Regions from separate parts of the Streptomyces sp. NPDC060184 genome, predicted to be linked through region 4. Evidence: riboswitches for the same ligand, from Rfam matches in the RefSeq annotation. Region 4 holds a riboswitch; each other region holds the start of a gene.
What was found. A riboswitch is a leader RNA that binds a small molecule or an ion and turns the genes downstream of it on or off. The one in region 4 is predicted to bind cyclic di-AMP.
Positions count from the first base shown of each region.

Region 1: linked by a shared signal. The riboswitch ahead of ACFWEE_RS03420 (transglycosylase family protein) and the one ahead of ACFWEE_RS29630 (C40 family peptidase) in region 4 are both predicted to bind cyclic di-AMP.
Region 2: linked by a shared signal. The riboswitch ahead of ACFWEE_RS12155 (M23 family metallopeptidase) and the one ahead of ACFWEE_RS29630 (C40 family peptidase) in region 4 are both predicted to bind cyclic di-AMP.
Region 3: linked by a shared signal. The riboswitch ahead of ACFWEE_RS00065 (M23 family metallopeptidase) and the one ahead of ACFWEE_RS29630 (C40 family peptidase) in region 4 are both predicted to bind cyclic di-AMP.

Region 1 is NZ_JBHWYX010000003.1:96,713-101,324, forward strand. It holds gene ACFWEE_RS03410 (cytochrome P450) at 1-447, shown strand, start outside; gene ACFWEE_RS03415 (transglycosylase family protein) at 554-1,654, shown strand; cyclic di-AMP (ydaO/yuaA leader) riboswitch at 1,944-2,126, shown strand; gene ACFWEE_RS03420 (transglycosylase family protein) at 2,130-2,858, shown strand; gene eno (phosphopyruvate hydratase) at 3,197-4,483, shown strand; gene ACFWEE_RS03430 (septum formation initiator family protein) at 4,585-4,612, shown strand, end outside.
Region 2 is NZ_JBHWYX010000014.1:54,287-58,898, forward strand. It holds gene ACFWEE_RS12140 (GNAT family N-acetyltransferase) at 1-468, opposite strand, end outside; gene ACFWEE_RS12145 (HPr family phosphocarrier protein) at 982-1,263, shown strand; gene ACFWEE_RS12150 (GntR family transcriptional regulator) at 1,432-2,127, opposite strand; gene ACFWEE_RS12155 (M23 family metallopeptidase) at 2,402-3,166, opposite strand; cyclic di-AMP (ydaO/yuaA leader) riboswitch at 3,179-3,347, opposite strand; gene ACFWEE_RS12160 (M16 family metallopeptidase) at 3,560-4,612, opposite strand, start outside.
Region 3 is NZ_JBHWYX010000001.1:19,654-24,265, forward strand. It holds gene ACFWEE_RS00060 (aldo/keto reductase) at 1-587, opposite strand, end outside; gene ACFWEE_RS00065 (M23 family metallopeptidase) at 806-1,861, opposite strand; cyclic di-AMP (ydaO/yuaA leader) riboswitch at 1,873-2,025, opposite strand; gene ACFWEE_RS00070 (PP2C family protein-serine/threonine phosphatase) at 2,361-3,488, opposite strand; tRNA gene ACFWEE_RS00075 (tRNA-Met) at 4,013-4,086, opposite strand; gene ACFWEE_RS00080 (hypothetical protein) at 4,518-4,612, shown strand, end outside.
Region 4 is NZ_JBHWYX010000061.1:23,097-27,708, reverse strand. It holds gene ACFWEE_RS29640 (hypothetical protein) at 443-751, shown strand; gene ACFWEE_RS29635 (hypothetical protein) at 850-1,794, shown strand; cyclic di-AMP (ydaO/yuaA leader) riboswitch at 2,244-2,322, shown strand; gene ACFWEE_RS29630 (C40 family peptidase) at 2,351-2,821, shown strand; gene ACFWEE_RS29625 (ATP-binding protein) at 2,928-3,359, opposite strand; gene ACFWEE_RS29620 (helix-turn-helix domain-containing protein) at 3,588-4,457, shown strand; gene ACFWEE_RS29615 (DUF397 domain-containing protein) at 4,499-4,612, shown strand, end outside.

The sequences.
Region 1 (4,612 bases), on a different contig from region 4:
GAGCAGCTGCTCGCCACCGGCATCGAGGAACTGCTCCGCTTCGACGGCCCGGTGGAGCTGGCCACCTGGCGGTACGCCACCGAACCGCTGACCGTCGGCGGCGAGGAGATCGCGGCCGGCGACCCCGTGCTCGTGGTGCTCGCGGCGGCCGACCGCGACCCCGCGCGCTTCGAGGACCCCGACCGGCTGGACCTCGCGCGGCGTGACAATCAGCACCTCGGCTACGGCCACGGCATCCACTACTGCGTGGGTGCGCCGCTGGCCCGGCTGGAGGGCCGGACGGCCCTCGCGACCCTGCTGAGGCGCCTTCCTGACCTGCGTCTTGCGGGAGAAAGCACCGATTTGCGGTGGCGCGGCGGGCTCATCATGCGTGGACTGCGCACCCTTCCCGTGGAGTTCACGCCGGGCCCGGCGCTCTACGGAAGTGACGCTCCGTCAACACTGTGATGTTCACGTGATCTGCGAGGCATCGACTTGTGACGCACGTTCGAGTCCCGCTAGGTTCACGGTTCGACGCATCAGTTCACCCGTCAGTCACACGGAAGGCACTCCCATGGGCTCCGCGAACGGCAGACACCGCCGCCCTCGCCAGGCACCCGCCATCGTCGTCGCAGCCGGCGTGACAGGCTCCGCCCTCGCGATTCCGCTCCTCGCCGCGGGCAGCGCCGGCGCCGCGGACACGACCACCTGGGACAAGGTCGCCGAATGCGAGAGCGGCGGCACCTGGAGCGCCGACTTCGGCAACGGTTACTACGGCGGACTGCAGTTCTCCCAGGAGACCTGGGCGGCCTACGGCGGTACGGAGTACGCGCAGCGCGCGGATCTCGCGAGCCGCACCCAGCAGATAGCCGTGGCGGAGAAGGTCCTCGACGCCAAGGGCCCGCAGGCGTGGCCCGGGTGCGCGGTGATCTCCGGCCTCGCTCCCGCAGGCTCGCTCATCGGGGTGGACCCGGGTTCCGTCTCCGCGGCGGACGCGGGCGCCTCGGCGGGCACGATCCCGGACGCGGGCGGCGCACCCGCCTCGACCGGCGCCACCGGGTCGCAGGACACGTCGGACGCGACCGGTGCCTCCGGCTCGAACGGCACGACCGGTTCGACGGGCTCGACCGGCAGCAGCGCCACGCCGAGCCCCGACGCCTCCGCCACCCCCTCGCCCTCCGGCTCGGCCACCCCGGGCAGCACCACCCCCGGCAAGGGCGGGGCGAAGGGCGGCGCGACGGCGGGTACGAGCGACAGCGCGACGGACGCGGCGACCGGTGACACCGCGACGGGCGGCAAGCACCGCGGCACGCCCGACCCGGACGAGGCCGCCGCCGACGCCTCGCGCGAGTCCGGCCGGCACGCCTCGCGCGGCGACAGCGACGCGCGCGACGACGCGGCGCTCGCGACGGACGGGACGTACACGGTCCAGTCCGGCGACAACCTCTGGGCGATCGCCGACGCCCAGCACCTGACGGACGGCTGGACCGAGCTCTACCAGGCCAACGAGGACGTGATCGGCTCGAACCCCGACCTGATCCTGCCGGGCCAGGAGCTCGACCTGTCCACGCAGACGGCCACCGGAGGGACGTCGACCGCCTCCACGGAGAGCGCGACCACTTCCGACACGCCGGAGACCGTTCCCGACACGGCGGAGACCGCCCCCGCCAACTGATCAAATTCGGGAAAACCGCCCGAAAAGAGGGGCAGTTAAGGGGCCTATGTCCGCTTTTGCGAAAGTGAGACATGGGTCTCTTCGCTGTTTGGGCGTGTCGCGGTCACGGGGGTTCGCAGATGTCCGCTTTGACCTGCGGAAACGGTTATTCAGGCGTGGCCAGTAAGGTCTGATTGTCTGATATGTCCATCATTGAATGTGGGGGTTCCCTCTGTTTACGGTCAGAGCCGCTCGCACCGCGGGCCCCGTCGACCGTCACGCCGAATCCTGCCGTCGGTCGAAGGGAACAGACGCGAAAGCGCCGTAGGCAGGAGCGGGGGACCCAGGTAAGCCGCCGGAATCGGACGGCCCGTCGGAAACGACGGGCGGGCCGGGACCAGCTAGGGGTGAAGCCACACGCAAGGACGTGTGGCCGGGCAACTCATTGGCCCGAACCCGACAGCTCACCTCGCAGGCGTCGGTGAGGAGATCTTCCATGCTGCTGTCCAGCAAGGGTAAGCACCGCCGTTCGTCCAAGGCCGTCCGTGTGGCCACGCTCGCCGGCGTCGCCGGTGCCGCCATCGCCCTCCCGCTGATGGGCGCCACCAACGCCTCCGCCGCCTCCGTCGCCACCTGGGACGCCGTCGCCCAGTGCGAGTCCGGTGGCAACTGGTCCATCAACACCGGCAACGGCTACTACGGCGGTCTGCAGTTCTCGCAGTCCAGCTGGGCCGCCGCCGGCGGTACGAAGTACGCCCCCCGCGCCGACCTGGCCACCAAGGAGCAGCAGATCGCCACCGCCGAGGTGCTGCTCGACATGCAGGGTCCGGGCGCCTGGTCCTGCGCCGGTGCCGGCAACCTCACCAACGACGGTGTGGACCCGGGCGTCGACACGGGCTCCTCCTCCGCGAGCACCGACACCTCCGCGAGCACCTCGACCGACAGCGCCTCCTCGGCCCAGTCGGACCGTTCCACCGACGCGCAGGCCGCCTCCCGCAGCGAGGAGCGTCCCGCCGCCGAGAAGTCCGAGACCGTCACCACGCCCACCGGCGACAAGGTCGAGAAGGGCGACGGCGAGTACAAGGTCGTCGCCGGTGACACCCTCAGCACCATCGCCGAGAAGCAGGGGGTCAAGGGCGGCTGGCAGAAGCTGTTCAAGCTGAACCACGACATCGTCGAGGACGCCGACCTCATCTTCCCGGGTCAGCAGCTCCACCTGAAGTAGTCACGAACCTCTCCTCCCCGGAACGGGGGTGTCCGGCGGCACCCCTTTCCCACTCCCTGGCCCGGCGCGCACTCCCCCCGCACGCCGGGCCAGGGCCTTTTCCGGCACGCGCCGTCCGCGCGGCGGCCCCGGAGGAGAAGGAGAAGGGGCTCCCTTTTCCGGACGTACGGCAGACCGCCGGACGCCGTACCGCCGCACGTTATGTTCCGTACGGAAACAATGTGTAGGCTCGCCGTGTCACTGGACGGACGGTCGGCTGGCCGATGTCCTGTGTCCGGTTAGGCTCTAGTCGCAAGGCTCAAGAGCCCCGCACAGTCAGCGTCACATCCCAGAAGGAGATGCTCGTGCCGTCCATCGACGTCGTCGTAGCCCGGGAAATCCTCGACTCGCGGGGTAACCCCACGGTCGAGGTCGAAGTTGGTCTCGACGACGGCAGCACGGGCCGTGCTGCCGTTCCGTCCGGCGCCTCCACCGGCGCTTTCGAGGCCGTCGAGCTTCGCGACGGTGACCCCAAGCGTTACCTGGGCAAGGGTGTCGAGAAGGCCGTCCTCGCCGTCATCGAGCAGATCGGCCCGGAGCTCGTCGGCTACGACGCCACCGAGCAGCGCCTGATCGACCAGGCGATGTCCGACCTGGACGCCACGGAGAACAAGGGCTCGCTCGGCGCCAACGCCATCCTCGGCGTCTCGCTGGCCGTCGCGCACGCCGCCTCCGAGGCCTCCGACCTCCCGCTCTTCCGCTACCTCGGCGGCCCGAACGCGCACCTGCTGCCCGTTCCGATGATGAACATCCTCAACGGTGGGTCGCACGCCGACTCCAACGTCGACATCCAGGAGTTCATGATCGCCCCGATCGGCGCGGAGTCCTTCTCCGAGGCCCTTCGCTGGGGTGCCGAGACGTACCACACGCTGAAGAAGGTCCTCAAGACCAAGGGCCTCTCCACCGGCCTCGGCGACGAGGGCGGCTTCGCCCCGAACCTCGAGTCCAACCGCGCCGCCCTCGACCTCATCGTCGAGGCCATCAAGGAGGCCGGCTTCGTCCCCGGCCGCGACATCGCGCTCGCGCTCGACGTCGCCGCGTCCGAGTTCTACAAGGACGGCACGTACGAGTTCGAGGGCAAGTCCCGCTCGGCCGCCGAGATGACCGAGTACTACGAGGAGCTCGTCTCCGCGTACCCGCTGGTCTCCATCGAGGACCCGCTGTACGAGGACGACTGGGCCGGCTGGAAGGTCATCACCGACAAGCTCGGCTCCAAGGTCCAGATCGTCGGCGACGACCTCTTCGTGACCAACCCCGAGCGCCTCGCCCGCGGCATCGAGGAGGGCTCGGCCAACGCCCTGCTCGTCAAGGTCAACCAGATCGGTTCGCTGACCGAGACCCTGGACGCCGTCGAGCTCGCCCAGCGCAACGGCTTCAAGTGCATGATGTCCCACCGTTCCGGTGAGACCGAGGACGTCACCATCGCCGACCTCGCCGTCGCCGTGAACTGCGGCCAGATCAAGACCGGCGCCCCGGCCCGCTCGGACCGCGTCGCCAAGTACAACCAGCTGCTGCGCATCGAGGAGATCCTCGACGACGCCGCGGTGTACGCCGGCCGCTCGGCGTTCCCCCGCTTCAAGGGCTGATCCGCGGCCCGCGAGGGCCCGCTCCACCAGCCTCCGTCCGTCCCCGCACTCGGTCCCGTACCGTGTGCGGGGACGGACGTGCGTGACGGGGAGGCATGAACATGGCCGTGAAGGACCGCGACCGGTTCT
Region 2 (4,612 bases), on a different contig from region 4:
GGGCAGCACCTCGGCGGCGAACCGCCGGATGCCCCGCTCCCTGGCGACCGCGGCGATGTGTTCGAGCAGCACGGAGGCGACACCACGGCCCTGGTGGGCGTCCTGCACGAGGAAGGCGACCTCGGCCTCGTCGGCGGGCGCTGATGCGGGCCGGCCCCGGTCGTCGATCCGGTCGTAGCGGACGGTGGCGATGAACTCCCCTCCCACCGTGGCGGCCAGCCCCACCCGGTCGACGTAGTCGTGGTGGGTGAAGCGGTGGACGTCCCGGTCGGAGAGACGGGGGTAGGGGGCGAAGAAGCGGTAGAACTTCGACTCGTCGGAGACCTGCTCGAAGAAGCTGACCAGCCGTCCGGCGTCGTCCGGGGTGATGGGCCCGATCCGGGCGGTGCCGCCGTCCCGCAGCACCACGTCCGCCTCCCAGTGGTCGGGGTACGCGTGATGCGGACTCTGTTCCGGCGTGGGCTGCATGGGCAAAGCCTACGGCGGTCCCGCACTCCGGGAAGGGTCCGCGCGGGCCGCCCCGCGCGCTCGGCGCGTCGTCCGGACGGCCGCCCGCCCGTACCGCCGCGGGCGCGGTGTCCCCGCGACCGCCCGCGCGACCGGCCCTGCCACTGCCCGTACGACAGGCCCCGCCGCTGCCCGTCGGGCTGCCCGTCCGGCCGGGGGCCGGATACCCGTCCGGTCACCGTCCGACGGACCGTCCGGTCACCGCCCGACCGCCGTACGGACATGGTTCGACCGGTCGGGCGGTCACCTTTCGGCCGACCTCGGGACTGCCGTCCGGGGTGAGCGTCCCGGGCCGTACGGGCATCCGCGCGGCCGGGGGCCCGGGTCGCGGCGGATTCGGTGCCGGGGCAGGCTGGGAAGCCCACCGGGCGGCTCCGCCGCCGGGAGGGTACGCAGGTCCACGCCCCCATGACACAATGGTCTAGACAAATCAATTACCGGTCAGGACATCGCAGATTCACGAAGGGCAGAACCATGGTTGAGCGCCGCGTCAACGTCGGATGGGCCGAAGGCCTGCACGCCCGCCCCGCTTCCATCTTCGTCCGCGCCACCACGGCCTCCGGGGTCCCGGTGACGATCGCCAAGGCCGACGGCAGCCCGGTCAACGCCGCGTCGATGCTCGCGGTTCTCGGGCTGGGCGTGGAAGGCGGCGAGGAGATCGTGCTCGCCTCCGAGGCGGAGGGCGCGGACGCCGCGCTGGACCGACTGGCCAAGCTGGTCACCGAGGGGCTCGACGAGCTTCCCGAAACAGTCTGAATCCCCCTTCCGCCGGACTCCGCGACGGAATTCCCCGCTCGACCGGGCCGCACCGCTCCTCATGGACGGGGCGGCTCAGTCATTTCCCGGGCAGCCGTGAGGACTGGAATTCCGACAGCACGAGAAAGCGGCTGCAATTCGCTCTGCTATTTGTATACGGCGCGATTGTTAATGACGGGCACCCGAGGTGTTTACGGGATGTTGCAAAGTGCTCACCCGGGACTGCTTCACCGCCCGCGCCGGGCGCCGCGGCCGGTGCGCGGCCAGCGAGCGTTCCGCGTGCTGGGCGGCCAGACCCCTGGCCCGCTCCGCGTCCCCCCGGGCCACCGCGTCCACCAGGGCGCCGTGTTCGGCCCACGACTCGACGGGGCGGACCGGCTGTTCGACGGCGTACATCCAGGCGATCTTGTGCCGGAGCTGGGTCAGCAGGGCGATGAGACCGGGACTGCCGGAAGCCTGGGCGAGCGTCTCGTGGAACCAGCCGCCCAGCGAGCGCAAGTCCTCCCCCTCGCCCCGGCGGGCCCGCTCCTGCCCCAGCTTGACCAGTCCGCGCAGGACCTTGAGGTGCGCCTCGGTGCGGCGCTGCGCGGCCCGGGCCGCACCCAGCGGTTCCAGCAGGAGCTTCACCTCCAGGAGGTCGGCCGCCTCCTGCTCCGTCGGTTCCGCGACGCAGGCGCCGGCGTGTCGGCGCGTGACCACGAACCCCTCCGACTCCAGGGTCCGCAGCGCTTCGCGCACGGGCACGCGGGAGACGCCGTAGCGCCGCGCCAGAAGCTCCTCGGTGAGGCGGCTGCCGCGTTCGTAGACGCCCGAGACGATGTCGTCACGGATTGCCGTGCATACCGAGTGCGCGGGAATGCGCATGTCCGAACCTCCGCCTTAATCCCCGCGAAACGCGGCCGATCGAAGCCTGCACCGTGACTCTATTGCAATCTGAGTGAATTTCCGATGGCGTACCGGAATTCGCACATATCTTTTGCCTGCGGAGCGGGCGGCCGTAGGGGTTTCGGGTGATATGCCGAAGCCCCGGCACGGGCCGGGGCGTCGGGACGATCAGGAGGGTGCGCGACCGCTCCCGTACGGCGGTACCGCGGGACGGGCGGCGGTACACCGGGCCGGGACGGTGCGGCGGCGGGGCTCAGACGGTGAGGCCGCGGGCCCGCAGATACGCCACGGGGTCCATGTCGGTGCCGTACTCCGGGCCGGTGCGCGCCTCGAAGTGCAGGTGCGGGCCGGTCGCGTTGCCGGTGGCGCCGGAGAGGCCGATCCGCTCCCCGGAGGAGACGTGCTGGCCGACGAAGACGCCGAGGGAGGAGAGGTGGCCGTACTGGGTGTACGTGCCGTCCGTCATCCGCAGCACGATGTTGTTGCCGTACGCGCCGCCCCAGCCGGCCTCCACGACGGTCCCCGCGCCCACGGCGAGGACGGGGGTGCCGGTGGCGGCGTGGAAGTCGACGCCCGAGTGGCTGCCGGAGGACCAGAGCGAACCGCTCGACTGGTAGCCGGTGCTGACGTAGGAGCCCGCGATGGGCAGGTGGAAGGAGTTCAGGCGGGCGCGCTCGGCGGCGCGGGCGGCGCGCGCCTTCTCCTCGCGTGCCTCCCTCGCCCGTGCGGCTGCTTCGGCCTTCGCCTTCGCCGCGGCCTTCGCCCTGGCCTCCGCGCCGCGCTGCTGGGCCGCCGCCTGGTCGGCTATCCGGTCCGCGATGGAGTCGCCGAGCACCACGGCCCCGATGAGGCCGGTCGTACCGGGCGACGGGACGGTGGAGTCGGCGGCGAGGGCCGGGGAGGCCATCGAGCCGACGACGCCGGTGGCGGCGAGCGCCGCGACGCCGGCGAACCTGGCGGTGGAGCGCGTCAGACGGCCCGGGGCGCGATGCGTCCCGGTGGCACGGGTGAACGCCATGGAGGAGCGGGTCCTTTCCTTCCTTCTCGCCTACCGGGTTAGCTGACGGGTTCGGAGCAGGAAGGTCTCCTACGGGCGTTCGCGCCTCTCACGAGACGCGGGTGCCCGATTCACCCCAGGGACTTCACGGGTCCCCGGCTCCCCAGGCTCGCGCCTGACGGGGACTCGGCGATGACTGTCCGGCACCGCGAGTGCGGCACACAGTCGACGGACAGCCGGATCGACGCTAGGCCGCGGCGCTTTCGATCACCAAACGGACAGGGGGTTTTGTAGCGCATCCCACAGGGCAGAAAGTCATGCTTCATGGCAAAGGGGACAAACACCGCGACCCCGGCGGGATCTCTCCCACCGGGGTCACGGCCGGGACGTGCGCGGCCCGTGGTTGACGGCCGGTCAGCCGTTCACGACCGTCACCTCGCCGATGCCGAGCGCACGGACGGGATCGGCGATCTGCGCCGCGTCGCCCACCAGGATCGTCACCAGCCGGTCCACCGGGAAGGCGTTGACCACCGCGGCGGTCGCCTCGACGGTGCCGGTCTCGGCGAGCCGCGCGTACAGGTGCGCCTGGAAGTCGTCGGGCAGCTGCTGCTCGACCTGGTCGGCGAGGGTCGCCGCGACGGACGCGGCCGTCTCGAACTTGAGCGGGGCCACCCCCACGAGGTTCTGCACGGCGGTCTCGCGCTCCGCGTCGGTCAGCCCGTCCGCCGCGAGAGTCCGCAGGACCTTCCAGAGGTCGTCGAGCGCGGGGCCCGTGGACTCGGTGTCCACCGAGCCGCTGATGGCCAGCATCGCCGCACCGGCGGGGCCGGAGTCCGCACCGCCGGCCGTGGAACGGAGCACCTGGGCGAAGGCGCGTACGCCGTAGGTGTAGCCCTTCTCCTCACGCAGCACCCGGTCGAGCCGCGAGGTGAGTGTGCCGCCGAGGCAGTACGTCCCGAGGACCTGGGCGGGCCACACGCTGTCGTGCCGGTCCGCGCCGATACGGCCGATGAGCAGCTGCGTCTGCACGGCTCCCGGGCGGTTCACGATGACCACGCGGCCGGTGTCGTCCGCGGTGATCGGCGCCACCGGGCGGGGGCTGCCGGCGTCGCCCGACCAGTCGCCGAGGGTGTCGGCGAGCAGGGCGTCCAGGTCGATGCCGGTGAGGTCGCCGACGACGACCGCGACCGCGGTGGCGGGGCGGACGTGGGCGTCGTAGAAGGCGCGCACGGCGGCGGAGTCGATCCGCCGCACGGTGTCCTCGGTGCCCAGACGCGGGCGCGACATCCGGGCGGTGGCCGGGAACAGCTCCTTGGAGAGCTGCTTGGCGGCACGGCGCGCGGGGTTGGCCTGCTCGTGCGGGATCTCGTCGAGGCGGTTGCCCACCAGCCGCTCGATCTCGCTGTCCGCGAAGGCCGGGGCCCGCAGCGCCTCGGCGACCAGTCCGAGCGCCTTGGCCAGCCGGGA
Region 3 (4,612 bases), on a different contig from region 4:
GGACCCTCGTAGGTGGCGCGGGAGACCAGGTTGTAGTGCGGCTGGAGGGCGACGTAACGGGCCAGTCCCTCGCGCTCGGAGAACGCGAGGGAGGCGCGCAGGCGCTCGGGGCTGATGTTGGAGGCGCCGATCTCGCGGACCTTGCCCTCCTTCACCAGCTGGTCGAGGGTGGTGACGATCTCCTCCACCGGGACGCTCTCGTCGTCGTAGTGCGTGTAGTAGAGGTCGATGTAGTCGGTGTCGAGGCGCCGCAGCGACTCCTCCACCGCGCGCCTGACGGTGGCGGGTGCGAGCCCCCGGTACTCGGGGTGGGCACCGGCCTTGGTGGCGACGACGACGTCCGCGCGGTTGCCGCGGGACTTGAGCCACGCGCCGATGAGCGTCTCGGACTCGCCGCCCTGATTGCCGGGGGCCCAGGCCGAGTACGCGTCGGCGGTGTCGACGAAGTTGCCGCCGGCCGCGGTGTAGGCGTCGAGGACCGCGAAGGACTGCGCCTCGTCGGCGGTCCAGCCGAAGACGTTGCCGCCGAGGGCGAGGGGGAAGACCTCGGCACCGGCCGTGCCGAGCTTGCGGAGAGATGAAGTCATGAACGGTTCAACGGACCGGACGGAGGCCCGTATTCCGGTACAGCTCCGCTCGTGATCCCGGTACGGCTCCGATCGTGGCCGGCCCCGCCGGAGGCGCGCTCCTCGCGGGTACGCGGCGTCCGTGCTCCGGGGGGAGGGAGAACCGGCAGCCCTGACGTCCTGGGGGGGGGAAGAGCGGCAGGGCTGCCGGGGTTCGGTGGGCTCGGGGACGCGGAGCGTCAGACCGCGAGGCCCTTGTCGGTCAGCCAGGCCATCGGGTCGATGCCGGTGCCGTCCGGGGTGTGGACTTCGAGGTGGAGGTGCGGGCCGGTGACGTTGCCGGTGGCTCCGACGCGGCCGATGGTGTCGCCGGTGCTGACCTGCTGGCCGACGACCACGTCCATGGAGGACTGGTGGCAGTACCAGATCTCCGTACCGTCGTCGAGCTCCAGGACCGTGCGGTACCCGTACGAGCCCGACCAGCCCGCGGACTTGACCGTTCCGCCGTGCACGGCCTTGACCGGGGTGCCGGTCGGCGCGGCGAAGTCGAGCCCGGTGTGCTGCCCGGAGGCCCACATCGTGCCGGCCTCGCCGAAGGTGGAGGTGATCGTGTACGAGGAGGTGGGGAGCGCGTAACTGGCGGCGAGCTTGGCGAGCCTCTCGGCCTCGGCCTTCTTCGCCGCGGCCTCCTCGGCCGCCTTCTTCTCCGCGGCGGCCTTCGCCTCCGCCTCGCCCTGCTGCTTCTTCGCCTCGGTGGCGGCCTTGGTGGCTGCCGCCGCTTCCTCGGCCGCCTTCGCGTCCGCGTCGGCGGCGGACCGCTGCTGCTCGGCCTGCTGGAGGATGCGGGCGCGCAGGGCCTCACCCGCGTCGGTGGCACCCTGCTCGGTCTCGGCCGTGGTGAGCCCGGCCGTGGTGAACGGCGCGGCCGACACCACCGGCTCGGGGGTGTCGTCGGACTCGACCGCGGTGATCAGAGCGCCCAGCCCGGGGACGGACTTGGCATCCGGAAGGTTGTCCGCGAGCGAATCGGGAAGAGAGATGGAGACCGGCGGCTTGCTCTGCGCGGTGGCCATGCCGCCCGCACCGACAGCCGCGATGACGCCGACCCCGAGGACGGTGGAACTACGCGCGAGACCGCGCTGCTTGGCCACACGGTGCCGGCCGCGTACGGGGCGGAGGGAATCCTCGGTGGGGTTCCATTCCTCCCACGCCTTGTCGGAGTCGCCGGGGGAACCGAAACCGTCGAGCGTGGCAGAAGGTGACGGGGCTTCGGGGGCAGGCTGGTTGGACGCCACGGAGGCGCACTCCTTTCCTTCCTTCTCGCCTACCGGGTTAGCTGACGGGTTCGGAGCAGGAAGGTCTCCTACGGGCGCCTGACGTCTCCGAGGAGACACAGGTGTCCGATTCACCCCAAGAAGTGGTTCCCCGGTTCCCTTGCGGAATTCGGCGCTCGCGCACGGCGCCGTCTCTGACGACGGCTGGGACGACCGCGCTGCGTTATCGAACGTTAATAGACAGACGGCTCCGATTCCAAGCTGTTCCCCTTGATCATTCCCACTTCGGGGCGGGATTTACCAGGGCATATCACCACTCATCAGGGCGACTTACGGACAGCCGGAGCGCCCCCGCTTTTCTGACGGTGTGTCATATGTTATCGAGCGGCACCGCTCTGCTACGGACCGTCGCCGCGTCCGCCCGACGGGCCGGGGCGCACCCCGGGAAAACCACGGGAGGGGTCGGGAGAACCACGGGCCGGCTCGGGGAAGCCCCGGGGCGACGGCCGGCGGGCCCGCGTCAGCCGTTCCCGCGGCCCACGATCGGCACGGTGGTCCGGCGCTCCGGCTGGTCCTCCGCCGGCCGGGCGACCGCCAGCAGCGCCAGGTCGTCCGTCGAGCGGCCACCGGTGTGCAGCCGGACGTCGTCGGTGAGCGCCGTCAGCAGCTCGTCGGGGCCGGGGAAGATCCGCCCGCGCAGCCGCTCCGCCGGGTCGTAGAACACACCCGCCCGGTCGCGCGCCTCGGAAAGCCCGTCCGTGTAGGTCAACAGCGTCGCGCCCGGCGGGAGTTCCCACTCGTCCACCCGGTCCGGCCAGGCGCCCAGCGCCATGCCGAGGGGCAGCGCGGGCATGCTCGGCCGCAGCACGTCCAGCGCCCCTCCGGCATGGAGCAGCAGGGGCTCGGGGTGCCCCCGGTTGACGATCCGCAAGGTCGCCGAGCCCTCCGGGACCTCGGCGAGCACCGCGGTGACGAACCCCTCCACCGGGTCCAGCCCGCCGCGCCGCGCGGCGTCCCTGGCCAGGGCACGTTCCAGCCGCTGCGCCACCCCCTCCAGCGTCTCCTCCTGCTCGGCGGCCTCCCGGAAGGCGCCGATGATCACCGCCACCGCCTCGACCGCGTCGAGCCCCTTGCCGCGTACGTCACCGAGCACGAGGCGTACGCCGTACGGGGTGTCCGCGACGGCGAAGAGGTCGCCGCCGACGTACTCGTCCGCCTGCGCCGCCTCGTAGCGCGCGGCGACATGGAGCCCGCCGACCCGGTCGGCGGGGACGGGCAGCACCGCGCGCATGGCCGTCTCCGCGATGATCCGGGCCGAGGCGAGCTGCTCGTTGCCGCGCCGTACGACCCCGTTGATGACGAGCGCGAGCACGGCCGCGGTGAAGACGGTGAGCGTCTCGATGACGGGGACGATCTGCCCGATGGTGCCCACGTACACCCGCATCGCGATGACGGCGGCGAGCGAGGCGACACCGATCCGGATGGTTCCGGCCCGGGAGGCGAACGGCGCGGCGATCAGGGGGGCGGCGACGAACAGGGGCACCGCCGTGAAGCGGGGCGGTGAGGCGATGTCGAAGACGAGTCCGCCGGCGATGAGCAGGGCAGGCAGCATCCGCACGAAACGCCGGGCGCCCACACCCCCGGCCATCCAGCCATGCTCGTACAGCGGTTTCCCCACCTCTGCGCTTCTCCTGCCCTGTCCCGCCACGGCTGCGGAACCTACCGCGCCCTGCCCAGGCTGGCCCGAACCGCGCCGCGCGGCGACCCCTCGTCGTCCATAGGGGGGAGCGCACGACTCCCTTTCGAGCGCCCCCCAGCGCCGGTGTACGCCGGGTGGTCAGGACCGGCGAGGCGACGAGTTCCGCGCACGGCGACCCCGGCGCCGCGCACGGAAGCGGCGGAGCGGCTGCCCCGGACGTCCGGGCGCACGTCCACACGTTCGGCCGGACGGCACGGACCGCGCAGGCGTGCGAGACATTTCCTGGATGGACCAGTTCATGCCCGGTCCGGCAGATCGTTACGCCCGGGGACCGCGTCCACGACCGCACACGGGGACCACACCCGGATCGCTTCCACGCCCGCACCCGGGTGCGAGCGGGCGACGAGCCGCGCACGCACACACGGAAACGACTCGGGCCCGGCACGCTGTGCGTGCCGGGCCCGGGCCTTCAGTAGCGGGGACAGGATTTGAACCTGCGACCTCTGGGTTATGAGCCCAGCGAGCTACCGAGCTGCTCCACCCCGCGTCGGTGAACACAACTCTACGCCATCCTGAACGGACTCTTGACCACCCCGGCGTACGGCCGTCCGGGAAGCCGGCCCGCACCGCCTCCTCGGCACGCGCGCCGACAGGAACGCACCGGGACCCGGAAGGAACACGGAGGACCGGCAATCACCCGCCGGTCAGGGTGCGTTCCTCCCGCAGGCGCATGAGCGCCACACCATCGCGGCCACAGAGCACCCCAGTTGGGCCCAAAGCGTGGCAGTTCATGGCTCAACGACGCTTTTACGGCAGGTAGTTGCCACGCGTGCTCTTCTGGCCAAGGATATGGCTGCATCCCCCAGAACCGGCGGGCTGCCCGTGAGGACGCGTACCCCCGAGGCGGCGGTTTCGCCCTGCCCCGGCACCGGCCGCGCCCCCGGTCCCGCATCGCAGCCCCTCCTGGAGGACTCCGCCATGACCACCTCTGCCACTCCCGCCCCTTCCGCCCCCTCGGACACATCGCTCGGGGCCCGGGTGCGCACCTCGGCGGCGAGCGCGATCATCGGCGG
Region 4 (4,612 bases):
TGCGGGCACACCGGCCAGACACCGCACGTTAGGGCGGAAGTTTTTCCGTCGCGTTAACTGGGCCGGTCACGTGGCGACACCGTCCGGTACGGGGGCACGGCCCCGGCGGGCCGGACCGTCCCCGGAACGGTCCCGCCGGCCTGCCCGCACCCTCCTCGCCTCGTATACGGCGCGCACCGGGCCGGGGCGCGCACCGCGTACCGGCCCGGGGGCGTCCGGGGGCCGACATGGTCCGGCGGTCGCACGGGTAGTAATCCAGCAGCCCGCCCTGCCCGGACCGGTGGGGGGCGGCCGTCGGGCGGGTCGCCGACGGCATCGCCGGTGACATCGGCCGTGACCCCTTCGTCCTCGACGCCGCAACCACCGCGCTCACGGCCCGTCCGGCCGCGTCGGGGAGCACCGCACCGCGTACCCGCCACAGCGCCCCACGAGGTGAGTCCCCATGCTGCCGCCGGAGTTGCCGTCCCTGCCCGCACTGACCCACGCGGAGGCCGAGTTCATCGACCGTTACCTCGCCGTCCTCGACCAGGTGGGCCGGATCAACCCGGCCCGGGGCAGCGACACCTACGCGGCGCTGCGGGCCGCCCAGGCGCTGGCCTCGCACGCCGCGACACTGCGGGACGCCTTGGCGCTGATGCACGAGCGCGGCGAGGACCGGATCCACGCGGCCACGCTGGCCCGGGCGCTGCGCGCGCTGGACGGGGAGCGGCGGGCGGGGCGGGTCTCCGTACCGCCCGGGAGAGCGAGTTGACGGGCCCGGTCCGCGCCGGAAGGCGACCGGCGCCCCCGCCTCGGCCCCGGCCCCGGCCACGGCGATGTCGGCCGATCATGTTCCGTACGCTCCTGAACATGAATCGCTCCACCGGGCCCCTGCGGCCCCTCACCCGGCTCGTCGGCGGGGACATATGCGCCTACGAGCCGACCGCCGACGCCTGGGGTGCTCTGTCGCCCGCCAGGGTCTTCCGGCCGTCGGCCGGGGACGAGGTCGTCGAGCACACCGCTCCCACCGGCCTTCATCAGGTCTTCTACACGACTCTGAGCGCTGCCGTCTGCGTAACGGCCGCGGGGACCGAACTCTGGCGGTCGGAGTTCGAACCCGAGTCGGACGAGCGGTTCGGGCACCGCCCCGGCTGCGCCCTCTCGTCCGACGGACTCACGGTCTGGGTCTACCGGCCCGACGCCATGGCCGGGCGCGACCGCCCGGACCAGTGGGTCGCCCTGGACGCGGGAACCGGAGCGGTACTCGGGCAGGCGGATCTGGACACGGTCGGGCACGGTGGTACCCAGCTCGCGCACCGGGCGAGCGGCGAAGTCCTCCTCGACGTGGGCGAGGGACAGGACGGATCGGTCATCCACCGGGCGTCGGTGTCGGGTGGGCGGATGAACCTCTTCCGCTATCCCTGGGACGACAGGGTTCTCATCGGTCTGTCGCCGGACGGGCGGCACTTCATGACGGTCGACCACTCCCAGACCGACATGGCCGTCCACGCGTACCCCGGCGGCGAAGTGACGTTCTCCCTCTCCGTCGAGGCCCTCGGGCACGATCCGGACGAGGTCTTCGTGGAGTGGAGCGGCGGCTACCTGGACCCGGACACCGTCGTCGTCACCGTCGTCGGCGAGACCGAGGACATGGAGGAGTGGTTCCGCCACACCCGCGTCGACGCGCGGACCGGCGAGGTCCGAGGCGTCTTCGACGCACACGGCGAGAATCCCTACGACATCCAGCCGCTCGGGGACGGGTCCTGGCTCACCGCCGGCCCGGACGGCCACCCGATCCGCCGGAGGACCCCGTAGGACTCGGCGACGGCGACCCCGCACGGGATCCGGGCCGGACCGGAGCCGTTTCTCCGCTTCCGGCGACACGCCCGTGATGAATTTCCGATTTTCCGCCCGTTCGGCGCAGGGTTTCGGCCCGCCGGGCCTCCCTCCCGATTTGCGCTCCCCGGTGCCCTCCCCGTGCCCCAAGTACCGCACTGCGCAGCCGCGGTGGAGGCGCCCGGGGTGCGCGCCCCCGGCCGCGCCGGACGCTCCCCCACTCTCCCGGCGCAACGTCGGCCGACCGTCCTCACCTCCTCTGCCACCTCGAAAATCCCGCACGGCCTGGGTCAAGATCCCTGGGACGACAAGCCCCCGCCACCCCGACGGGGCGGTCCGCGCGGACGCCGAGTCCTGCCGCCGAGCGGATGACGGGTCGACAGGAGTGGATCGGCAGGAGTGGAGGACCCGAGCACTACGGGCCGACCGGGCAACCGGCCGTCCCTCGGGGTGAAGCCGCGACATGCGGCCGGGCGACTTCGCCAGCCCGAACCCGACAGGTCATCTTTCACAGGCGGCTGACGAAGGGTTGCGCATGACTGCGCAGGTTCATGTCCCGTCTCTGCTCACCCGGGCCGGTACGGCCTCGGTCCTCACTCTGGCCCTCAGCTCGACCATGCTGGCCCCCGGCCTGGTCTCCGACGCCGAGGCCGCCGCCCAGTCGACGAAGGCGCTCCGGGTCGCCGCGTCCAAGAAGGGCTCCCCCTATCAGTGGGGCGCCACCGGCCCCCGGCGGTTCGACTGCTCCGGGCTGACGCTCTACTCGTTCAAGCGGGTCGGCAAGAAGCTGCCCCGCACGGCGCAGCAGCAGTACAACAAGACGCGCCACATCACCTCCTCGCAGCGCAGGAGGGGCGACCTGGTCTTCTTCCACAGCGGTCGCAGCGTGTACCACGTGGGCATCTACGCCGGAAACGGCAAGATCTGGCACTCCCCGAAGACCGGTGCCGTGGTGCGGCTGGAGCGGATCTGGACGAAGCGGGTCTGGTACGGACGGGTGCGCTGACGTACACCGGGCCCGTGCCGCCGGTGTGCGGCGCCCGGCCCGGACGCGGCGACGCGCGACGACCCCGCCGGGTCGCACGGCCGCCCCGTCCGGGCCGGGTGCGGCGTCAGCCCCGCACCGGTACGGACCACGGCAGCACGACCCACACGGTCTTGCCGCCGTCCTCGGTCGGAGTGACGCCGAACCGGCCGCCGCACTCCCTGGCCAGGACCCGGATGATCGCCAGGCCGCGCCCGTTGTCCCGTTGTACGGCCGGGGGCAGCCTTCTGGGCCACCGGGGGTGGCTGTCCGTCACCTCCAGCCTCAGTTCCTCGTCCCGGTCGAGCACCAGCCGCACCGTGAACGTGGGCGACTGGCCGAGTGTGTGCAGGACCGCGTTGGTCGCGAGCTCCGAGACGATCAGCAGGATCGTCCCGGTGTCCTCCGTGTCGTCGCGCATGCCCCACTCCGCGAGTACGCGGGCCACGTGTCTGCGGGCCGCGGACACCGACACCGGATCGCTCGGCAGGGTGACATGTGCTTCCTGATGATCTGCCATGGCGACGCCGTCCCTTTCCGCCCGGCCGACCCCTATCGGCCCGGATTGTGCCTGGCGCCAGAGTGCCACCGCCGGACCCCGCGCAAGCACGATCTGCCGAGATATGCATATATCTATCGCTCAATGCGGTGAACTCCGGCTCACCGGAGCTCGAACATTCGGCACACTGGCTTCCAGGTCGGCCGACGGAGCGGTCGGCCGTGCCGCGCCCGGCGGAAGGAGACCGGAATGGGCAACGGCCCCGTCGTGCGCCGTCGCAAACTCGGGGAAGAGCTGAGGAGTCTGCGCCACTCGTCGGGACTCACCAGCCAACAGGCGGCCTCGCTGCTCGGCTGGCACCAGTCGAAGGTGAGCAGGATCGAGACGGGCGCGAGCGGCGTGTCCCCGGCCGACGTCGGCCGGCTGCTCGACGCGTACGCCGTCGTCGATCCCGAACTGCGCACCCTCCTCTCGGCACTGGCCGGGTCGGCGGACGGCCGGGACACGGGCTGGTGGCACGCCTACCGGGGCGTCATTCCGCCGCAGTACCGCGACTTCATCGCTCTGGAGGCGCAGGCCGAGACCGCGAGGACGCTGGAGACCTCGGTGGTCCCCGGACTGCTCCAGACCGCCGACTACGCGCGGTCGGTCACCGAGTCCGCACTGGACGGCATAGCGGGGGACCATCTGGACGCCCTGGTCGAGGTACGGCTCGCCCGCCAGTCGGTGCTGCGGTGCGAGGCCCCGCTCCGGCTCACCGCCGTGCTCGACGAGGCGGTGCTGCGGCGCGAGGTGGGCGGGCGGCGCGTGATGCGCGCCCAGCTCGACCATCTCGCGCACATGTCGGAACTTCCGCACGTGGAGATCCAGTTGGTTCCGTTCAGCGCCGGTGGGTACGTCGGACTGACCGGCCCCTTCGTCATCTTCTCTTTTCCGACAACTTCGGCTCTGGATGTGGTCGTTCTCGACCACTTGACGCGTAGTCACTATCTGGAGCGGAAAGAAGATCTGGAGGCGTACGGTTCCGCCTTCCGCACCATGCGGGAACGCGCACTCTCGCCCGAGCGGTCGCGGGACCTCATCACGGCGATCGGCCGCCAGGACGCGGGCCGCGCGTAGCGCCGTCGGCCCGGCAGCGTCCACCGACCCGAAGGAGCACCATGCCCGAACGCCCGGCACCGCCCGCCGTCCCGTGGCGCCGCAGCAGTCGCAGCACCGGTATGAACAACTGCGTGGAGACGGCGGTAGTCGGACCGACCCTGCTCTCCGTGCGC